DNA from 2 places in the Arthrobacter sp. NPDC057013 genome. Region 2 is predicted to be linked to the other one. Evidence: riboswitches for the same ligand, from Rfam matches in the RefSeq annotation. Region 2 holds a riboswitch; the other holds the start of a gene.
What was found. A riboswitch is a leader RNA that binds a small molecule or an ion and turns the genes downstream of it on or off. The one in region 2 is predicted to bind glycine.
Positions count from the first base shown of each region.

Region 1 (10,054 bases), on a different contig from region 2:
GGCGATGATGTCCGCAACCTCGGCGAAGGCTGCTTCGCCGAAGCCGCGGGTTGCCAAAGCCGGGGTGCCGATGCGCAGGCCGGAGGTGACCATCGGCGGACGTGGATCGAACGGCACGGCGTTGCGGTTGACGGTGATGTCGATGGCGGCGAGCCGGTCTTCGGCCTGCTGACCGTCGAGCTCGCAGTTCCGCAGGTCCACCAGGACCAGGTGGACGTCGGTGCCGCCGGACACCACGGAAATGCCCTTGGCGGCCACATCCGGCTGGACCAGGCGCTCGGCCAGGATCCGGGCACCGGCCAGGACACGTTCCTGGCGTTCCTTGAACTCCTCCGAGGCGGCGATTTTGAAGGCCACGGCCTTACCCGCGATCACGTGCTCCAGCGGACCGCCCTGCTGGCCCGGGAACACCGCAGAGTTGATCTTCTTGGCGACGTCGGCGTCGTTGGTCAGGATGATGCCGCCGCGAGGACCGGCCAGGGTCTTGTGCGTCGTGGACGTCGTGACGTGTGCGTGCGGGACCGGCGAGGGGTGCAGCCCGGCGGCGACGAGCCCGGCGAAATGCGCCATGTCCACCATCAGGTAGGCGCCCACGGAGTCGGCGATCCGGCGGAACTCGGCGAAGTCCAGCTGCCGGGCGTAGGCGGACCAGCCGGCAACGATGAGCTGCGGCTTGTGCTCCTGGGCCAGGCGCTCCACCTCGGCCATGTCGACCCGGTGGTCCTCTTCGCGGACCTGGTAAGGGATCACGTTGTACAGGCGGCCGGAGAAGTTGATCCGCATGCCGTGGGTCAGGTGGCCGCCGTGGGCCAGGTTCAGGCCCATGATGGTGTCGCCCGGCTTGATCAGGGCGTGCATCACCGAGGCGTTCGCCTGCGCGCCGGAGTGCGGCTGCACGTTCGCGTACTCGGCGCCGAACAGGGCCTTCACGCGGTCGATGGCCAGCTGCTCGATCACGTCAACGTGTTCACAGCCGCCGTAGTAGCGCTTGCCCGGGTAGCCTTCGGCGTACTTGTTGGTCAGCACCGACCCCTGCGCCTGCATCACGGCCGCGGCCGTGTGGTTCTCCGACGCGATCATTTCCAGGCCGCCGCGCTGGCGGCCGAGCTCGTCGTCGATCTTCGCTGCGATCTCCGGGTCCAGCTCCGCGAGGTCCGCGTTCAGGCTCGGGGACACGACCTGTTCGAAAGCTGCGGTTGCAGCCAGTGAGGCGCTCACAGCTCGCCGCCGTTCTTGGCAGCGTATTCCTCGGCCGACAGCAGCGGGCCCTCAGAATCAGCGGCCACCTTGAACAGCCAACCCGCACCGTACGGGTCGCTGTTGATCAGGGCGGGGTTCTCGATGACGGTGGGGTTGATCTCCGTGACCTCCCCCGTGACCGGCGCATACAGGTCCGAGACCGACTTCGTGGACTCAACCTCGCCGCAGGTCTCCCCTGCGGTCACAGCCGAGCCGACCTCGGGCAGGTCAACGTAAACGATATCGCCGAGGGCATCAGTGGCCACGGCAGAAATGCCAATGGACACCACATTCCCGTCCCCGCGGGAAACCCACTCATGCTCGTCGGAATACTGCAGTTCAGCGGCAACTTTTGCCATTGTGTTCCTTAATCTCGTTACTTCTGTGGTCGGGTTGGGAGTCCTGGCTACTTCTGCCCTCAAGGGTTCGGCAAGCTCAACCCCCAATGATTGAACTTGCTCCGTCACCTGCCTTGGTTTCGACGGGCTCAACCAGCGGTCAGCGGCCCTCCGCCAGCACCTTTGGCTTTCGAAGGCGCTGATCCCGGCCCGGGGTTGTGTCCTGATAAGCCGCCCAAGGTGAGCTGACAGGGGCCCCTTCGGCCTCGGCATCCGGCAGCATGCGTCTAAGGGAGCGTCACGTCCGCTCAGCGGGCGTCTACGCGACCGAGCATGCAGAGGATGTTTGGGCCGAAGGGCCTGCCGGCCCAGCACTGGGGGGACAGGACAGGACCCCGGGCTACTTTGAGCGCTTGTAGAAAGGCAGTGTGACCACTTCGAACGGCTCCGCCTTGCCCCGCAGGTCGATGTCGAGTGCCGTGCCGGGTTCGGCGCAGGCGACGTCGACATAGGCCATGGCCACCGGGTAGCCGAGGGTCGGGCTGGGCTGGCCGGAGGTGACTTCGCCGACGACGTTGCCGTCCTTGAGGACCGGGTAGTGCCCCCGGCCGGCGCGGCGGCCCAGACCCTTGAGGCCCACAAGCTTGCGGCCCGTGGTGGCACCGGCGCCGGCTTCCTTTTTGGCGGCCAGCGCGGCCTTACCCACGAAGTCGCCTTCCTTAGACAGCGCGACGACGGGGCCCAGGCCGGCGGCGAACGGGTCTCCTTCGAGGGAGAGCTCGTTGCCGTACAGCGGCATGCCGGCTTCAAGTCGGAGCGAATCGCGGGAGGCAAGGCCACAGGGCGTCAACTCACCCTCGTCCGCGATGGCGACGATGGACTGCCAAAGGGCGGTGGCGTCGTCGTTCTCCACGAAGATCTCGAAGCCGTCCTCGCCGGTGTACCCGGTGCGTGCCAGCAGGAGGCTGCGCTCGGCGCCGCCCACCAGGAAGGAAACCTCGACGGCGGCGTAGTACTTCAGCCCGGTCACCAGCTCGTGCTGGGCTGCCGGGACGAGGCGGAGGAGGATCCCTTCGGCCTTGGGACCCTGCACAGCGATCAGCGACGTCTCGGCGGAAACATCCTCGACGGCGACGTCAAAGTTTGCTGCCCGCTGCACCAATGCCTCGGCCACCACCTTGGCGTTGCCGGCGTTGGGGACCACGAGGAATTTCTCGTTCCCGCGGCGGTACACGATGAGGTCGTCGATGATGCCGCCCTCCTCGTTGCAGATCAGGGAGTACTTGGCCTTGCCGACGGCCATGGCGGAGATCTTGCCGGCCAGGGCGTAGTCGAGGAAAGCCGCGGCGTCCGGGCCGGTCACCCAGACTTCGCCCATGTGGGAGAGGTCGAAGATGCCGGCCGCGTTGCGGACGGCCTTGTGCTCGGCCAGTTCGGAGCCGTACTTGAGCGGCATCTGCCAGCCGCCGAAGTCGGTGAACGAGGCGCCCAGCTTCTTGTGCTCCTCGTAAAGGGCAGTGTAGTTCTCAGTCATTGGGGAATCCTTTGTGGGACGAAGTCTAGTTCTCGAACGCTTCGATCGGAGGGCAGGAGCAGACCAGGTTGCGGTCACCTGCGGCTCCGTCGATGCGGCCTACCGGCGGGAAGTACTTGTCCTGGTTGAGGGAGTGCACCGGGAAGACGGCCTGTTCACGCGGGTAGGCCCGGTCCCAGTCAGAGCTGATCGCTGCGGCCGCGGTGTGCGGGGCGTTGCGCAGGGGGCTGTTCTCGACGGTGAAGTCACCGTTGGCAACCTGGTCGATCTCGCCACGGATGCTGATCATGGCCTTGATGAACCGGTCGATTTCCCCCAGGTCCTCCGACTCCGTGGGCTCCACCATCAGGGTGCCGGCCACCGGGAACGCCAGCGTGGGCGCGTGGAAGCCGTAGTCGATCAGGCGCTTGGCCACGTCCTCGGCGGTCACGCCGGTCCGTGCTGTGAGCTCGCGCAGGTCCAGGATGCACTCGTGCGCCACCAGCCCGCCCTCGCCGGTGTAGAGCACGGGGAAGAAGTCGTTGAGGCTGGCCGCCACGTAGTTTGCGGCGAGCAGCGCGGACTTGGTGGCCTCGGCCAGGCCGGCCCCGCCCATGAGCTTCACGTACGCCCAGGAGATGGGCAGCACGCCGGCGGAGCCGAAGCGCGAGGCGGAGATCGGAACGCAGTCGCCTTCGGTCCAGGTGGCCGCGTCGCCCGGCATGAACGGGGCCAGGTGCGCCTTCGCCGCAACAGGTCCGACGCCGGGTCCGCCGCCGCCGTGCGGGATGCAGAACGTCTTGTGCAGGTTCAGGTGTGAGACGTCGCCGCCGAACTTGCCCGGCTGGGCCAGGCCAACGAGGGCGTTGAGGTTTGCCCCATCGATGTACACCTGGCCGCCGGCCGCATGGATGGCGTCGCAGACCTCGCGGACGTCGGCGTCGTACACCCCGTGGGTGGACGGGTAGGTGATCATGATGCAGGACAGGGCGTCCTTGTTGGCCTCGATCTTGGCGTACAGGTCGGTGTGGTCGATCGTGCCGTCGGCCGCAGTGGCCACCACCACGACCTTCATGCCGGCCAGCACGGCCGAGGCCGCGTTGGTGCCATGGGCGGAGGCCGGGATCAGGCAGACGTTGCGCTGCTCGTCGCCGCGGGACAGGTGGTAGCCGCGGATGGCCAGCAGTCCGGCGAGCTCGCCCTGGGAACCGGCGTTCGGCTGGATGGACACCTGGTCATAGCCGGTGATCTCGGTCAGCTGCGCCTCGAGGTCGGCGATCAGCTCGCGCCAGCCGGCGGTCTGGGAATCGGGGGCAAACGGGTGGATCGAGGCGAACTCCGGCCAGGAGATGGCCTCCATCTCGGCCGTGGCGTTCAGCTTCATGGTGCAGGAACCCAGCGGGATCATGGTGCGGTCCAGCGCCAGGTCGCGGTCGGAGAGCTTGCGGATGTAGCGCAGCAGCTGGGTCTCCGAGCGGTGCGTGTTGAACACCGGGTGCTGCAGGTACGCGGAGGAACGTTCGACGGCGGCGTCCAGGACGAAACCGTCGGTCGCCTCCACTGCCTCGGCACCGAAGGCTGCGAGCAGGTCGGCCACGATGGCCGTCGTCGTGGTTTCATCGGCGGAGATGCCGACGGTGTCGGCGTCGATGCTGCGGAGGTTGATGCCCCTCTGCTCGGCGGCGGCGACGATGCCGGCGGCCTTGCCCGGGACGGACACCGTCACGGTGTCGAAGAAGCTGGTGTGCAGGACGTCCAGCCCGGCAGCCTTGAGAGATGCGGCCAGGGTCCTGGCGTGGGCGTGGGCGGTTTCGGCGATCGCCTTCAGGCCCTCCGGCCCGTGGTAGACGGCGTACATGGACGCGACGATGGCCAGCAGTGCCTGCGCGGTGCAGATGTTGGACGTGGCCTTCTCGCGGCGGATGTGCTGTTCGCGGGTCTGCAGCGCCAGGCGGTAGGCCGGGACGCCGGCGTTGTCCTTGGAAACGCCTACCAGGCGGCCGGGCAGGGAGCGTTCAAGACCCTTCTGCACGGCCATGTAGGCCGCGTGCGGGCCGCCGTAGAACAGCGGAACGCCCAGGCGCTGGGCGGAGCCGACGGCGATGTCCGCGCCCTGCTCGCCCGGAGGCGTGATCAGGGTCAGGGCCAGCAGGTCGGCGGCCACGGTGACCAGGGCGCCGCGTTCCTTGGCGGCGGCGATGACCTCGCTGTGGTCGAAGACGCGGCCGGAGACACCGGGCTGCTGGAGGACGACGCCGTTAATGTCGCCGTCGGGCAGTCCCTGGGAAAGGTCGGCGACCTCCACCTCGAAACCAAGCGCCTCGGCGCGGCCCTTGACGACGGCGATGGTCTGCGGCAGGCAGTCCGCGTCCAGGACGGTCTTGCCGTCGTGGGCGGCCTTGTTCTTGTTGGCCCGGCGCATCAGCAGCACGGCCTCAGCCACTGCCGTTGCTTCGTCCAGCAGCGAGGCGTTGGCGATGGGCAGGCCCACGAGGTCCTGGACCATGGTCTGGAAGTTCAGCAGCGCCTCGAGCCGGCCCTGGGAAATCTCCGGCTGGTACGGGGTGTAGGCCGTGTACCAGGCGGGTGCTTCAAGGATGTTGCGGCGGATCACCGGGGGCGTCACGGTGTCGTAGTAGCCCTGGCCGATCATCTGGACGGCGGTCTTGTTCTTGGCCGCGAGCTTACGGAGTTCGGCCAGGGCTTCAACCTCGCTCAGCGCCGGAGCGAGCTGCAGCGCGGAGTCCTGGCGGATGTCGTTCGGCACCGCCGTATCAACCAGCGCGTCGACGGTGTCGTAGCCGACGGCCTTGAGCATGGCTTCGACGTCGGCCTGGCGGCGGGCGCCAATGTGCCGGTCGACGAAGGACGAGGAGGCTGAATTAACGGTCAAAAGGAACTCCATAACTAAGGCGGCGCAGGGTACGCCACATTGATTCGGGTTCCTCCCCGCTCTGTATTGGACCTGAGAGTTTCCGCGTTGCTGCACTTTCGCACAGCACCGCTTGCACCGTCGGTGAGCACAGCATGCCCTGAACCATCCGCACGAAGGCGGAACATGGCGGGCGGGCAGCCTGCTGCTTTCCAGAGTTGCCTTGCCGCGGCGGTACATGGGCCTGAGAGATTCCTGGGGAGGTTTTGCTCCTACGGCGCCTGCTTGTACCTACTTGCAGGACTCTCCCGCCGCAGATCAAAGGCTTATTCAATTGAGCGGTGACAGCTGTCACAGAGGCTATTGTCCTACGCCGGGAACGCGTCTGCAAACTGTGGCAGCGTGGGTTGGCACACGCCACTCACCGCCTGAGGCGGTCAAGGGCGGCAAGGAGGCTTTCGACGTCGGCCGCGGTCTCGGACGGCGACGCTGCCGGCCCGATGGACAGCATGGCGTTGAAATAGAGTCCGTCACCCATGTACAGGACGGCCCTGGCCAGGCCCGGCCCGACGTCGCGGGCGATCTCGTCCAGCCACCGCTGCTGGATGTGCGCGAACCGGCGCCGGGTCCCCTCGTGCGCCACCTCGGCCAACCGCGTCGCGGCAACGATGGCACGGTCCAGCGGGGTGTCCGCCCAGACGGACGACCTGATGAAGTAGGCGGCCGCACCCTCGGTGGCCGCAGCCATGGCCTGCGCGTCCGCCTCCGCGAACTCATCGAGCCGGTCCAGCAGGGCACCGATCAGCGCTTCCTTGTTCGGAAAGTGGTACAGGAGCCCGCCCTTGGATACACCCGCCCGAGCAGCCACGGCGTCAAGGGTGGCTGCACGTTCCCCCACCTCAATCAGGAGGGATTCAAACGCGTCGAGGACTGCGCCGCGGGCGACCGGTTTTCTGGGCATGGCTTCCATCATGCCGGTTCCGGGCCGGGGTTTATAACTATACCGTCCGGACGGTATAGTTAACTCATGACCCTGCATCCAGCCCTTTCCCCGGAGCGCACTCCCGCAAGCCAGGCCGGCGGCGTGCGCGACTGGTTCGCCCTGGCCCTGCTGATGTTCCCGGTCCTCCTGGTGGCCGTGGACAACACCGCGCTGACGTTTGCCCTTCCGGCGATCGCCCGCAGCCTCGACCCCACGGGCGTGCAGCTGTTGTGGATAGTGGACGCCTATGCCCTTGTCCTCGCCGGACTCCTGGTGGCTATGGGCAGCCTCGGCGACAGAATCGGGCGCCGCCGGCTGCTGCTGGTCGGCATTTCGGGTTTCGCGCTGGTCTCGGCGGCGTCGGCCTTTGCCCCGAGCGCCGAATGGCTGATTGCCGGCCGCGCGGCCATGGGATTCTTCGGCGCCACGCTCATGCCGTCCACACTTTCCCTGATCCGCAACATTTTCCGGGAGCCCGGCCGGCGGAGGCTGGCGGTGGCCATCTGGGCCGCGGGCTTCTCCGGCGGCGCTGCGCTGGGTCCGATTTTTGGCGGCTGGCTCGTGGAGCATTTCCGGTGGGGCGCCGTCCTGCTCGTGGCCGTGCCCATCATGCTGCCGCCGCTGGTTCTGGGCCGCTTCCTCATTCCGGAATCCAGGGACCCCAACCCGGGCAAAGTGGACCTGGCCAGCGTGGCGCTGTCCATGCTGACCATGGCGCCTGTGGTCTACGGCATCAAGGAACTGGCCACGCATGGACCGGGCGTGACGTCGCTCGGAGTCCTGGCGTTTGGACTGGCCACGGGCCTTGTGTTCATCCGCCGCCAGCAGGCCCTCGCGTCCCGGATGGTGGACACATCCCCGCTGCTGGACATGTCACTGTTCAGGAACCGCGTGTTCAGCACGGCGATCACGGCGAACATCCTGGCCCTGTTCTCCTACAACGGCTTCATCCTGTTCCTGGCCCAGCACCTGCAGCTGCTCGAGGGAATGTCGCCGTCAGAGTCGGGCACCGCCATGCTGCCGGCCCTGACGGCCACCGTGGTGGCGGGCCTGCTCGTGGTTCCGCTGGTCCGGAAGGTCCGGCCGGGCTTTGTGGTGGCGGCGGGACTGGCGCTGAGCGCCGCCGGGTACTGCATAGTTGCGTTCGGGAATCACGACGCCGGGCCCACCGCGCTGTTGGCCGCCCTCCTCATCCTGGCGCTGGGTGTGGGGTCGGCGGAGACTATCTCGAACGATCTGATTCTGGGAGCGGTCCCGGCGGAGAAAGCGGGAGCGGCTGCGGCGATTTCCGAGACGGGCTACGAAGTGGGATCGCTCCTCGGGACAGCCATCCTGGGGTCCATCCTCACTGCGTCATACCAGCAGCACCTCACCCTGCCCGGGGCTGTGGCGCAGACGGTCCCTGCCGGGTCAGCGGACCAGGCCAGGGAAACGCTGGCGGGCGCCATGGAGGTCGCCGGATCCCTGCCGGCCCCGCTGGCCGAGGGGCTTAAGGCGGCTGCCCGGGCGGCGTTCGATTCCGGCGTCCATATCACTGCGGCGATTGCGCTGGTACTGATGGCCGCAGCGTCGGTGCTGGCCGCCGTCGTTCTTCGCCGGATTCCGCACGCAAAGTAAACCGGCCGGACGCAAGGCCGCCGGCACAGAAAAGGGCAGCCCGGGAGAATTTTTCTCCGGGGCTGCCCTTTGCCGTCGGCGCGGGTATATCCAGCCGGCCCGCTACTTGACGTCAGGGTGCGTGACGCTGGCGGACGCCTTCATGTTCTCGGCACCCACCATCCACGCGTACTGCTCGAGCTTTTCAATGAAGGTGTGCAGCAGGTCCGCGGTGGTGGGGTCTTCCTCATCCACCTCGTCATGAACCTTGCGCATGGTGCCCACTGCCGCTTCGAGTGCCGCCACGATACGGTCGATCGCATCCTTGGTGTTGATGAGCCCGTCCGGGAACTGCGGAAGGTGGGTCGCCTTCGCCACGGTGGCGCTGCGCCCGTCGGGCAGGGCATGCAGGGCACGCATGCGCTCGGCGATGTCATCGGCGAAGGCGCGGGCGGCGTCCACGATCTCGTCGAGCTGAAGGTGCAGATCCCTGAAGTTGGTTCCAACAATATTCCAGTGCGCCTGCTTGCCCTGGATGTGCAGTTCGATCAGGTCCGTTAGGACGGCCTGCATGTTATTGGTCAGTGTCGGTGAAGCCTTCATGAATCCTCCTCGATTGGTCCAGTGGTCTCGACGCTACCGCAGCCGTGCCGGCACGGGGAGCGTCGGCGAGCGAATTTCACGATCAGCTTACTTACTACTTGGCGGGTCATAAATGATCGGCATTCAAATACCCCTTGCCACACCCGCGCGGCACGTGCATACTAAATGAACGTCATTCATTTAGTGACGGTCGTCTCACTGGAGTAATCATCATCATGATCGAAATAACCTGCCTCAACGCGCCTGCTTCGCTCGCCCGGACAGCGCCGTCCGGCCGCCCCGCCCTGAGGGTCGGCCTCGTGCAGCACCGCTGGCACAGCAGCGAAGCCGCACTCCGCGCCGAACTCAACGACGGCATCGACCGGGCCGCAGGGCTGGGCGCCACCGTGGTGTTCCTGCCCGAACTCACCCTCTCCCGCTACCCCGCAGACCAGGTTCCGGAGAATGACCTCGCACGGCAGGGCCAGGACCGGCCCCGCCCCTCCGACGGCGCCGAGGACCTGCTGACCGGCCCCACCTTCCGCTTCGCAGCCGAGGCCGCCCGCCGGAACGGCATCACCGTCCACGCCTCGCTCTACCAGCACGCCGGCAACCCGGACGGCTCGGATGACGGCCTCGGGCTGAACACCTCCATCCTCGTGTCCCCGGCCGGCGAGCTCCTGGCCCGTACGCACAAGCTGCACATCCCGGTGACCGCCGGATACTACGAGGACAAGTTCTTCCGCCAGGGCCCGGTGTCCGGGGACGCCTACCAGGTCCACGCCCCGGCCGAACTCGGCGGCGCCCGGCTGGGCATGCCCACCTGCTGGGACGAATGGTTCCCCGAACTGGCCCGCATGTACTCCCTCGGCGGCGCCGAGCTGCTGGTCTACCCGACGGCGATCGGTTCAGAACCGCTGTTCCCGGACTTT
Region 1 covers NZ_JBHUSE010000003.1:5,209-15,262, reverse strand. Annotated here, with positions in the region: gene glyA (serine hydroxymethyltransferase) at 1-1,218, opposite strand, end outside; gene gcvH (glycine cleavage system protein GcvH) at 1,215-1,598, opposite strand; gene gcvT (glycine cleavage system aminomethyltransferase GcvT) at 1,978-3,111, opposite strand; gene gcvP (aminomethyl-transferring glycine dehydrogenase) at 3,137-5,995, opposite strand; glycine riboswitch at 6,185-6,283, opposite strand; gene ACFTSA_RS05630 (TetR/AcrR family transcriptional regulator) at 6,384-6,923, opposite strand; gene ACFTSA_RS05625 (MFS transporter) at 6,990-8,561, shown strand; gene ACFTSA_RS05620 (Dps family protein) at 8,664-9,143, opposite strand; gene ACFTSA_RS05615 (nitrilase-related carbon-nitrogen hydrolase) at 9,359-10,054, shown strand, end outside.
Region 1: it holds a riboswitch for glycine, as region 2 does, so the genes downstream of both, gcvP (aminomethyl-transferring glycine dehydrogenase) here and gcvP (aminomethyl-transferring glycine dehydrogenase) in region 2, are expected to answer to the same signal.

Region 2 (10,054 bases):
CGAAGCGCGAGGCGCTGATCGCAACGCCGTGCCCGGCTGCGCCACCCTCGGATGAAGCGTTGTTGGCATCCCCCGGCATGAACGGGGCCAGGTGCGCCTTCGCCGCAACAGGTCCGACGCCGGGTCCGCCGCCGCCGTGCGGGATGCAGAACGTCTTGTGCAGGTTCAGGTGTGAGACGTCGCCGCCGAACTTGCCCGGCTGGGCCAGCCCAACGAGGGCGTTGAGGTTGGCCCCGTCCACGTAGACCTGGCCGCCGGCCGCATGGATGGCGTCGCAGACCTCACGGACGTCGGCGTCGTAGACCCCGTGCGTGGACGGGTAGGTGATCATGATCGCCGAGAGAACGTCCTTGTTGGCCTCGATCTTGGCGTACAGGTCCGTGTGGTCGATCGTGCCGTCGGCCGCGGTGGCCACCACGACCACCTTCATGCCGGCCAGCACGGCCGAGGCCGCGTTGGTGCCGTGCGCGGAGGCCGGGATCAGGCAGACGTTGCGCTGCTCGTCGCCGCGGGACAGGTGGTAGCCGCGGATGGCCAGCAGCCCGGCCAGCTCGCCCTGGGAACCGGCGTTCGGCTGGATGGACACCTGGTCATAGCCGGTGATCTCGGCGAGGTCGGCTTCCAAACCATCGATCAGCTCGCGCCAGCCGGCGGTCTGGGAATCGGGGGCAAACGGGTGGATCGAGGCGAACTCCGGCCAGGAGATGGCCTCCATCTCCGCCGTGGCGTTCAGCTTCATGGTGCAGGAACCCAGCGGGATCATGGTGCGGTCCAGCGCCAGGTCGCGGTCGGAGAGCTTGCGGATGTAGCGCAGCAGCTGGGTTTCCGAGCGGTGCGTGTTGAACACCGGGTGCTGCAGGTAACCGGACGTTCGCAGTACGGCTTCGGGGAGTTCAAAGCCTGCTGCGTCACCCACGGGACCGGCGCCAAAGGCGACGGCGACAGCGGACAGTACCTCCGCCGTCGTCGTTTCATCAATGGAAACGCCCACGGTGTCCGCGTCAATGAGGCGCAGGTTGATCCCGCGGGCTTCCGCCGCGGTGATGACTTTGGTGGCCTTGCCGGGCACACGCACGGTGAGGGTGTCGAAGAAGGAGTCGTTGACGAGCTCGCGGCCGGCTGCTGTGAGCGCGGCGGCGAGGACGCGGGCTTTGGTGTGGACGGTCTCGGCGATTGCCTTCAGGCCGTCGGGGCCGTGGTAGACGGCGTAGAAAGAGGACACGATGGCGAGCAGCGCCTGGGCGGTGCAGATGTTGGAGGTCGCCTTCTCGCGGCGGATGTGCTGTTCGCGGGTCTGCAGCGCGAGGCGGTAGGCGGGGGCGCCGGCGTTGTCCTTCGAGACGCCCACGATGCGGCCAGGGAGCGTGCGCTCCATGCCGGTGCGCACCGCCATGTACGCCGCGTGCGGGCCGCCGAAGAACAGCGGCACCCCGAATCGCTGGGCGGTTCCGACGGCGATGTCGGCTCCCTGCTCGCCGGGAGGCGTGATGAGGGTGAGGGCCAGCAGGTCGGCGGCCACGGTGACCAGGGCGCCGCGTTCCTTCGCGGCGGCGATGACGCCTGACTGATCCCACACGCGGCCAGAAACGCCGGGCTGCTGGAGGACGACGCCGTTGATGCCGCCGTCGGGCAGTCCCTGGGAAAGGTCTGCGACCTCCACCTGGAAGCCGAGGGCCTCGGCGCGGCCCTTGACGATGGCGATGGTCTGGGGGAGGCAGTCGGCGTCCAGGACCGTCTTGCCGTCCTTGGCCCCTGCGTTCTTGTTGGCCCGGCGCATCAGGAGCACGGCCTCGGCCACGGCGGTGGCTTCGTCCAGCAGCGATGCGTTGGCGACCGGCAGCGCGGTCAGGTCCTGGACCATGGTCTGGAAGTTCAGCAGCGCCTCGAGCCGGCCCTGCGAGATCTCCGGCTGGTACGGGGTGTAGGCCGTGTACCAGGCGGGGGCTTCGAGGACGTTGCGGCGGATCACCGGCGGCGTCACCGTGTCGTAGTAGCCTTGGCCGATCATCTGGACGGCGGTCTTGTTCTTGGCGGCCAGGCGGCGGAGCTCGGCCAGGACCTCAACCTCGCTCAGCGCTGCGGTGAGCTGGAGGGCATTCTCCTGGCGGATGGACGCCGGGACGGCGGTATCAACGAGGCCATCGACACTGTCATAGCCGATGTTCTTGAGCATGCTGTCGATATCGGCCTGGCGGCGGGCGCCGATATGCCGGTCGGCGAACGTTGATGGATGCGATTGAATCGTCATGAGGAACTCCAGGTCTGGCCGGCCACTGGTGGCACGGCATGGATTGGGTTCCTCCCCGCTCTGTATTGGACCTGAGAGATTCCGCGGACATGGTTCTTCGCTTGCACCGTCGGTGAGCCCGGTTACCCGAACTGCTTTCCAGAGTTGCCTGGCCGCGGCGGTACGGGGGCCTGAGAGATTCCTGGGGAGGATTTGCTCCTACGGCGCCTGCCCGGTGAATGACTGGGAGGACTCTCCCGCCACGGTTCGAAAGGCTATGAAGATGTGGGGTGATTCGGCTCACAAGCTACAGGACATTTCCGTCTCTGCCAAATCCGGGCCCCGTTTGACATTTCTTCGTGACCGAGACCACACTGATCCGGTGGCCAGCGGGGCCGCGCTGGCCGGCACGGGCCGGAACGGCGGCTGCCGCCGGGACGCATTATTTTCCCAACATAATTGAAAAAGCTTACGATCTGCGGCGGGAGAGCCCTGCCGGTACGTTCAGCAGGCGCCGTAGGAGCAAATCCTCCCCAGGAAACTCTCAGGCCCACGTACCGCCGCGGCGAGGCAACTCTGGAAAGCAGGCAGGCGCGTCCTGTCTCACCGACGGTGCAAGCGGACGGCCCTGTCCGCGGAATCTCTCAGGTCCCATACAGAGCGGGGAGGAACCGAATCAGTGTGGCCGTCCAAGGCCACTTGAACGATGGAGTTCCTTATGACGATTCATCCTCCAGCCTCCCCAACCGGTTCCCCAACCGGTTCCCCAGCCGGTTCTCCGGCCGGCGAGGCTCCCCGCCTGGAGCGGCAGCTGAGCAACCGGCACATCCAGCTCATCGCCATCGGCGGCGCCATTGGCACGGGCCTCTTCATGGGCTCCGGCAAGACCATTTCTGCGGCCGGCCCGTCCGTGATCTTCGTGTACACGATCATTGGCTTCATGCTCTTCTTCGTCATGCGGGCCATGGGCGAGCTGCTGCTGAGCAACCTGAACTACAAGTCCTTCAGCGACTTCGCCGCCGACCTGCTGGGGCCGTGGGCAGGATTCTTCACCGGCTGGACCTACTGGTTCTGCTGGGTGATCACCGGAATCGCGGACGTCATTGCCATCGCAGGGTACTCCCGGGAGCTCTGGCCGGGGCTGCCCCTCTGGATCCCGGGCCTGGCCACCGTGGCCATCCTGCTGCTGCTGAACCTCACCACCGTCAAGGCGTTCGGTGAGACCGAATTCTGGTTTGCCCTGATCAAGATCATCGCCATCGCCGCTCTGATCGTGGTGGGCATGTTCATGATCTTCACCGGATTCCAGAGCGACGCCGGACAGGCCAGCTTCACCAACCTGTGGAGCCATGGCGGCTTCTTCCCCAACGAATTCATGGGCTTCGTGGCCGGCTTCCAGATTGCCGTGTTCGCGTTTGTGGGCATCGAACTGGTGGGCACCACGGCCGCCGAGGCCAAGAACCCCGAGAAGAACCTCCCCAAGGCCATCAACTCCATCCCGGTGCGCGTGCTGCTCTTCTACGTGGGTGCCCTGATCATCCTGATGTCCGTCACGCCGTGGACCCAGTTCGCTGCAGGCCACAGCCCGTTCATTGCGATGTTCTCGCTGGCCGGACTCGGGGCTGCCGCCACGGTGGTCAACCTGGTGGTGCTGACCTCGGCGATGTCCTCGGCCAACTCCGGGATCTACTCCACCTCGCGCATGGTCTACGGCCTCGCCCAGGAGGGCGACGCGCCGGCCGCCTTCGGCAGCCTGTCCCGCCGCAAGGTCCCCAACAACGCCCTGTTCCTGTCCTGCGTGCTGCTGCTCTCCGGCGTGGTGCTCATGTACGCCGGCCAGGACGTGGGCAAGGCGTTCGACATGGTCACCACCGTTTCGGCCGTCTGCTTCGTCTTCGTCTGGTCGGTTATCCTGGCCAGCTACATCGCCTTCCGGCGCCGCCGGCCGCACCTGCACACCGCCTCCAGGTTCAAGATGCCCGGCGGCATTCCCATGGTGTGGGTGGTCTTCGCCTTCTTCGCCTTCGTCCTGTGGACCCTGACCACCCAGCCGGACACGCTGACCGCGCTGCTGGTCACGCCCGTCTGGTTCGTCCTGCTCGGTGCGGCCTGGCTGGTTCTGCGCCGCCGGCCCGCGCACCTGGCACGCTACGCCGCGTTCCAGGATGAGCTGAAGGCTGAGGAGACCGCCGCCCGCGGGCAAGCGGACCGGCGTCTCGAGGAGAAGGAAAGCGTTCAGGGATGATCAGGACAGAGGAAAGCCCGACGGCGGTGCGCCAGGCCCGCGGGGCCCGGATTCCCGGGGCCGGTGTGGAGTTTGTGCTCACCTTCCATTGCCCGGATTCCCTGGGAATCGTCCAGGCGGTCGCGGAATTCCTGCTCAGGCAGGAGTGCTACATCGTCGACCTCAAGCAGTTCGGCGACCGGACGGCGGGACAGTTTTTCATGAGGGTCCACTTCGCCTCGCCGGGTGACACGGGCGCCGTCGAACAGCTGAGGGACAGCTTCGCGCCGCTGGCAGGACAGTGGGGCATGGACTGGCGCCTCGAGCGCCATGACCGCAAGCAGCGGATCCTGGTGATGGTGTCCAAGTACGATCACTGCCTCAACGACCTGCTGGTCCGCGCCCGCAGCGGCGAACTGCCGGTGGAGATAGCAGCAGTCGTGTCCAATCACCCGGACCTGGAAGGGCTCGCGGCCTGGCACGGGGTCCCGTTCCACCACATCCCCGTGACGCCGGAGACCAAACCGGCAGCGGAAGCCAAGCTCCTGGAACTGGTGGAGGCGTCCGCCGTCGAACTGGTGGTTCTGGCCCGCTACATGCAGGTTCTCAGCGACTCCGCCACGGCACGGCTCGCCGGCAAGGCCATCAACATCCACCATTCCTTCCTGCCCAGCTTCAAGGGCGCCAAGCCATACCATCAGGCACATGAGCGCGGAGTAAAGACGGTCGGCGCCACGGCCCACTACGTAAATTCGGAGCTTGATGAGGGGCCGATCATTGCGCAGCAGGTGATCGAGGTGGACCACACCTACACTCCCGCTGACCTCGTGTCCGTGGGCAAGGACGCGGAGTGCAAGGCGCTGACGAATGCCGTGCGCTGGCACGCCGAAGGAAGAATCATCCTGTCCGGGAACCGCACGGTTATCCTCCGCTGACAGCCCATCCAACCAGACCTGGAGTTGCTCATGACGAACCAATTGCCTGTGCGCCTGGAGATCATCCCCACGGACGGCATCATTCCCAAAGTCCGGGCGCAGGTCCCCGACGGATCAACGCTGACGGTGACGTGCCTGCCGCACCACGGGGTTGAGGCCACCGTGCGGGCCGCGGTCCAGCTTGGCCAGCTGGGCTACAACGTGATTCCGCATCTGGCGGCCCGAAGCATCGGAAGCCGCGCCCAGCTGGCGGGCCTGCTCCGTGACTGCTCCGCAGCCGGGATCACGGAGGTCTTCGCCATCGGCGGGGATGCTGCCGAGGCCGCAGGTCCCTACGGCAACAGCGGCGTGCTCATGGAGGACATCGCCGACCTGACCGGCGGGACCATGGCCATCGGCGTCGCCGGATACCCGGAAGGCCACCCGAAGTGCAATGAGCTGCAGATGCTTGACGCGCTGCTGCAGAAACAGCACCTGGCCTCCACTGTGGTGACGCAGATGTGCTTTTCCGCGCCCAGAATCGGCTGGTACGCCGAACTGCTGCGCCGCGAAGGCGTCGACCTCCCCATCTGGGCGGGGGTTGCCGGGGCCGTCCCGCGGGCCAAGCTGGTCTCGCTGGCCACCAAGATCGGGGTGGGTCCCTCGCTGAAATTCCTGAGCCGCAAGGGGCCCCTCGCCCGCAGGCTCCTGAACGCCGGCAGCTACTCATCCCGGTCCCTGGTTTCCGAGCTGTCCGCCCTGGAACCTGCACTTGAGGGCATCCACCTCTACACCTTCAACGGCCTCGAAACCCAGCCCGCGCTGAACTGGAGCGGCGGGGAAGGCGCGAAGGCTTCCTGAACCGAATCCCGTAACCAGGGCGCAAGAGCCGGCATTTCCTTGCGAGCCCGTTGCACCGGTTTGCGGGCGGCGGCGTCGGCGTTGGCCTGCTCGGACCGGTCTTCGAGTTTGCCGGGACAAAACTCCCATCGATTGCTCCGTAGGTGCCGTTTTGGAGGGGGAATAGGGCACCTGCGGAGCAATCGATGCGGTTACTAGAGGAGCAGCTCCCGGACGGTCAGCTGCAGCCGGATCGAGTCCGCCCCGCCAGCCCCCAGAGCGGCTCCGCCAGCCCCCAGAGCGGCTCCGCCAGCCCCCAGAGCGGCCCCGCGAGGCTCGACGCTGTCCGGCTCGCCGCTGTCACTCGCGGCGACTGCCGCTTCGCCCGCTTCGGCGTCGCGGGTTTGGCTGTCCCGGGCGCTGCCCATTTGCTTAGACCTCCAGTCCGACGGCGGTGCTCCCGGCAGTGTTCCCAACGCAGGCTTCCCGCCGGACCGGCGTCGCCAGGCCGAGGTTCTCGCGCAGCGTGGTGCCGGCGTATTCCGTCGGGTAGACGCCGCGCTCCTGCAGTGCCGGGACGAGGTGGTTGACGATGTCGTCCAGACCGGTGGGAATCAGCCACGGCGAGATGTTGAAGCCGTCCACGGCACCGGTGTGGGCATACTCCGCCAGCCGATCCGCCACCTCGGTGTAGGAACCCGTGAAGCTGGAGTCCCCGCGGCTGGTCCGGGCAGAGACGAACTGCCGGATGGTGAGGCCCTTGTCCTTGGCCTCGGCCCGCCACTGGTCCGCCAGCTGCTTTGCCTTGGCGCCGTGGAAGCCGCTGCCACGGGTCTCGGAGGTCTCCTCCACCACGGGGTCGATGTCCGGCAGCGGGCCGTCGGGATCGAAGCCCTGGAGCTCGCGTCCCCAGAACTGCTCGAGGTAGGCGATGGCCTGCTCGGGACCGATCTGCAGGCTCCGCACCCAGTTCTTCTTCTCGAGCGCCTCCTGTGGGGTGGCGGCGAGGATGAACTCGCTCGCCGGCATGATCCTGACGTCGTTCGCACCACGGCCGGCCTTGACCGTGCGTTCCACGATGTCGCGGCGGAAGTCCAGGGCGTCGTCGAGCTTCGGGTGGGCGGAGAAGATGACGTCGGCCTGCCGGGCAGCGAAGTCGCGGCCCTCCGGTGAGTCGCCGGCTTGGAACAGCACCGGCCGGTACTGGGCGCTGCGCGGGAGCCTGGGCACGTAGTCAACCGTGTAGTGCTTGCCCTCGTGGTGCACCGGCAAGGCCGAACCGGGTGCTGCCCAGGCGGGGGCCCCGGCGGACTGGGCGATGGCGCCGTCCTCCCAGGAGTCCCAGATCCGTTTGGCCGTGTTGACGAACGCCTCGGCATGGACGTACCGGTCCGCGTGGTCCAGGTAGCCGCCGCGGCGGAAGTTCGCACCGGTCCAGGCGTTGTCCGTGGTGACCACGTTCCAGGCCGCGCGGCCTCCGGAGAGCAGGTCCAGGCTGGACAGGCGGTGCGCCAGGTCGGCGGGGTCGTTGTACGTGGTGTTCTGCGTGGCCACCAGGCCGATGCGGCTGGTCACGGAAGCCAGGGCGGCCAGCATGGTCTGCGCGTCCGGCCGGCCGACCACGTCCAGCGCGTGCGGGCGGCCGAGGTGCTCGCGGAGCCGCAGCCCCTCGCCGAGGAAGAACGCAGCGAACAGGCCCCGTTCAGCGGTCTGGGCGATGCGGCGGAACGATTCGAAGTCCGTCTGCGATCCGGATTCCGGCGCCTTCCAGACCGTGCCCGAGTTCACGCCCTGGAAAAAGATGCCGAGCTGCAGCTGGCCCGAGGGCACGAAGCCGTTGCCGATGTGTGCGTCTGTCATGGGTCTCTCCCTAGTTATCGGCCGCGGAAGGCACGGATTCGGCGGCATACCGGCTTGACGGGCGTTGCAGCCCGAGCAGGTCCCGGAAGGTGGATCCCGGCTGCTGCGGTGCGAGCAGGCCCCGGCGCCGGAGGGCAGGAAGCACCAGCTGGGCCAGCTCCTCCAGGTCAACGTCCAGGACTGCGGGGTGGAGGCGCACGCCGTCGGCCGCCTCCAGGACGGAGGCCAGCAGCTCGGTGAGCTCCGCTGCGGTGCCAACGAAACGGGCACGGCTGCTCTGCCAGGGCGTGTGCGCGTCCAGCTCAGCGAGCCGCCCGGCGGCGGTCTGCCCGCGGGCGTCGAGGACGACGTCGAGTTCGGCGATGACGGCGGCCGCTGGGGCCGCGGCGCGGGCCTCGGCGATCTCGCCGGCCAGCAGCTCGGGCGTGGGGGCGGACACAAGGACGGCGTCCGCCGCGCCGGCGGTCGGCTGGTCCCCGCTCAGTTGCTCCCCGTCCAGCAGGCCGGCGGGGGCGAGAACAGGCAGCTGGCCCTGCAGGGGACGGGGAATGATGGACGGTCCCTTGACGGAATAGCCCGCGGCGCTCTCGAAGTCAACGTAGTGCAGCTTGTCGACATCGATGTACCGGCCGGTGGCGACGTCGCGGATCACGGCGTCGTCCTCCCAGGAGTCCCAAAGCCGGCGGCCGACCTCGATCGAATCCGCGGCTTCCCGGCCCAGTCCGTCAGCAGCGACAACGGAACGTCCGACGGCGGCAGCATCCGCCACCCGGTCCGACGCCGCCACCAGCCACCCGGCGCGGCCGCCGGACACGTAGTCAAGGCTGGCCAGCTGCGTGGAGATGTGGAACGGTTCGGTGTAGACCGTATCCACCTCGGGCACCAGCACGATGGAACTGGTGACGGGCCCGGCAAAAGCTGCGCGCTGCAGGGCGTTCAGCCGGCCCGGGATGTCGCGGCCGCCGGGCCCGGAAGATGCGGGGGCCAGCGATCCGTCCGCGAACGTGGCCACGTGGAACCCGGCTGACTCGGCGGCCAGCGCCGTGGCGCGGACGCGCGTGCCGTCGAGCAGTTCGGCGGGGGTGTGCCGGGCCTTCCGCCAGGCGGCGGGGTGCGCCCCGTCGCCGTCCAGTTCGAGGGCCAGGAAGGAATTGGCTGCAGGGCTCACGGTCCGGTCTGCCTTTCGTGGGGGTTCTGTTCGCCCGCTTCGATGGCCACCGGCAGGCGGTTTTCGGCCGGCGGCAGCGGGCAGATGGCGAGGTCGGTGTAGGCGCATGGCAGGTTCACCGCGCGGTTGAAGTCCAGGGCCACGCGGCCGTCAGCGTCCGGCGCCCCCACCGTGAGCGAGCGGTTCGCCGCGTACGTGGTCTTGCCGGACGTTGCGTCGGTGAACAGTACGGACAGGGTGCCCGGCGCGTGGCCGTTAAAGGCCGTGAGCGACAGGTCCTGGCCGTCCAGCTGGAACCGGATCTCGCCGGGTGCTTCGTACACGTGCACAATGCCCTCGACGGCGGCGCCCACCGTGGTGGGCCGGGGCTCGTCGAACGGCACGAACACACCGCCTACGGCGAAGCGCAGGTCCGGCGCGTAGGCCGGAGTGCCGCGGTACCCGGTGAGCAAGGTGTTCTCCGGGTGCCGGGGGCGCACAATGTATTCCCCGCCGCGCTTGGCGAGTTCGACGACGGCGGGACCCGCCGTGAGGTTGATGCCCTCACGTTCGGCGACGGGATCGAAGACGACGGCGGTGCGTCCGTTCCCAGCCGGGCTGCCGTTCAGCTCACGGCCGTTCAATTCCTTACCGTCCCGGAGCAGGCTTTCGCCTGCCTCCAAAACCACGGTGACGGCGTCGTCCCTCACACTCCAGGTACCCGGTACACCCTCAAGCCGGGCAGGTTCCGCCGTCAGCCAGTGCAGGTGGGTGACGGCGAGGAAGCCGTGGGGATCGGCGCGGCGGCGCTCATGCGCAACGTGCCACTGCTCCCATCCGGC
Region 2 covers NZ_JBHUSE010000030.1:23,146-33,199, reverse strand. Annotated here, with positions in the region: gene gcvP (aminomethyl-transferring glycine dehydrogenase) at 1-2,248, opposite strand, end outside; glycine riboswitch at 2,397-2,497, opposite strand; glycine riboswitch at 2,700-2,797, shown strand; gene cycA (D-serine/D-alanine/glycine transporter) at 2,946-4,472, shown strand; gene purU (formyltetrahydrofolate deformylase) at 4,469-5,386, shown strand; gene ACFTSA_RS23365 (methylenetetrahydrofolate reductase) at 5,417-6,226, shown strand; gene ACFTSA_RS23360 (hypothetical protein) at 6,421-6,633, opposite strand; gene ACFTSA_RS23355 (NtaA/DmoA family FMN-dependent monooxygenase) at 6,638-8,065, opposite strand; gene ACFTSA_RS23350 (LLM class flavin-dependent oxidoreductase) at 8,076-9,233, opposite strand; gene ACFTSA_RS23345 (DUF1684 domain-containing protein) at 9,230-10,054, opposite strand, start outside.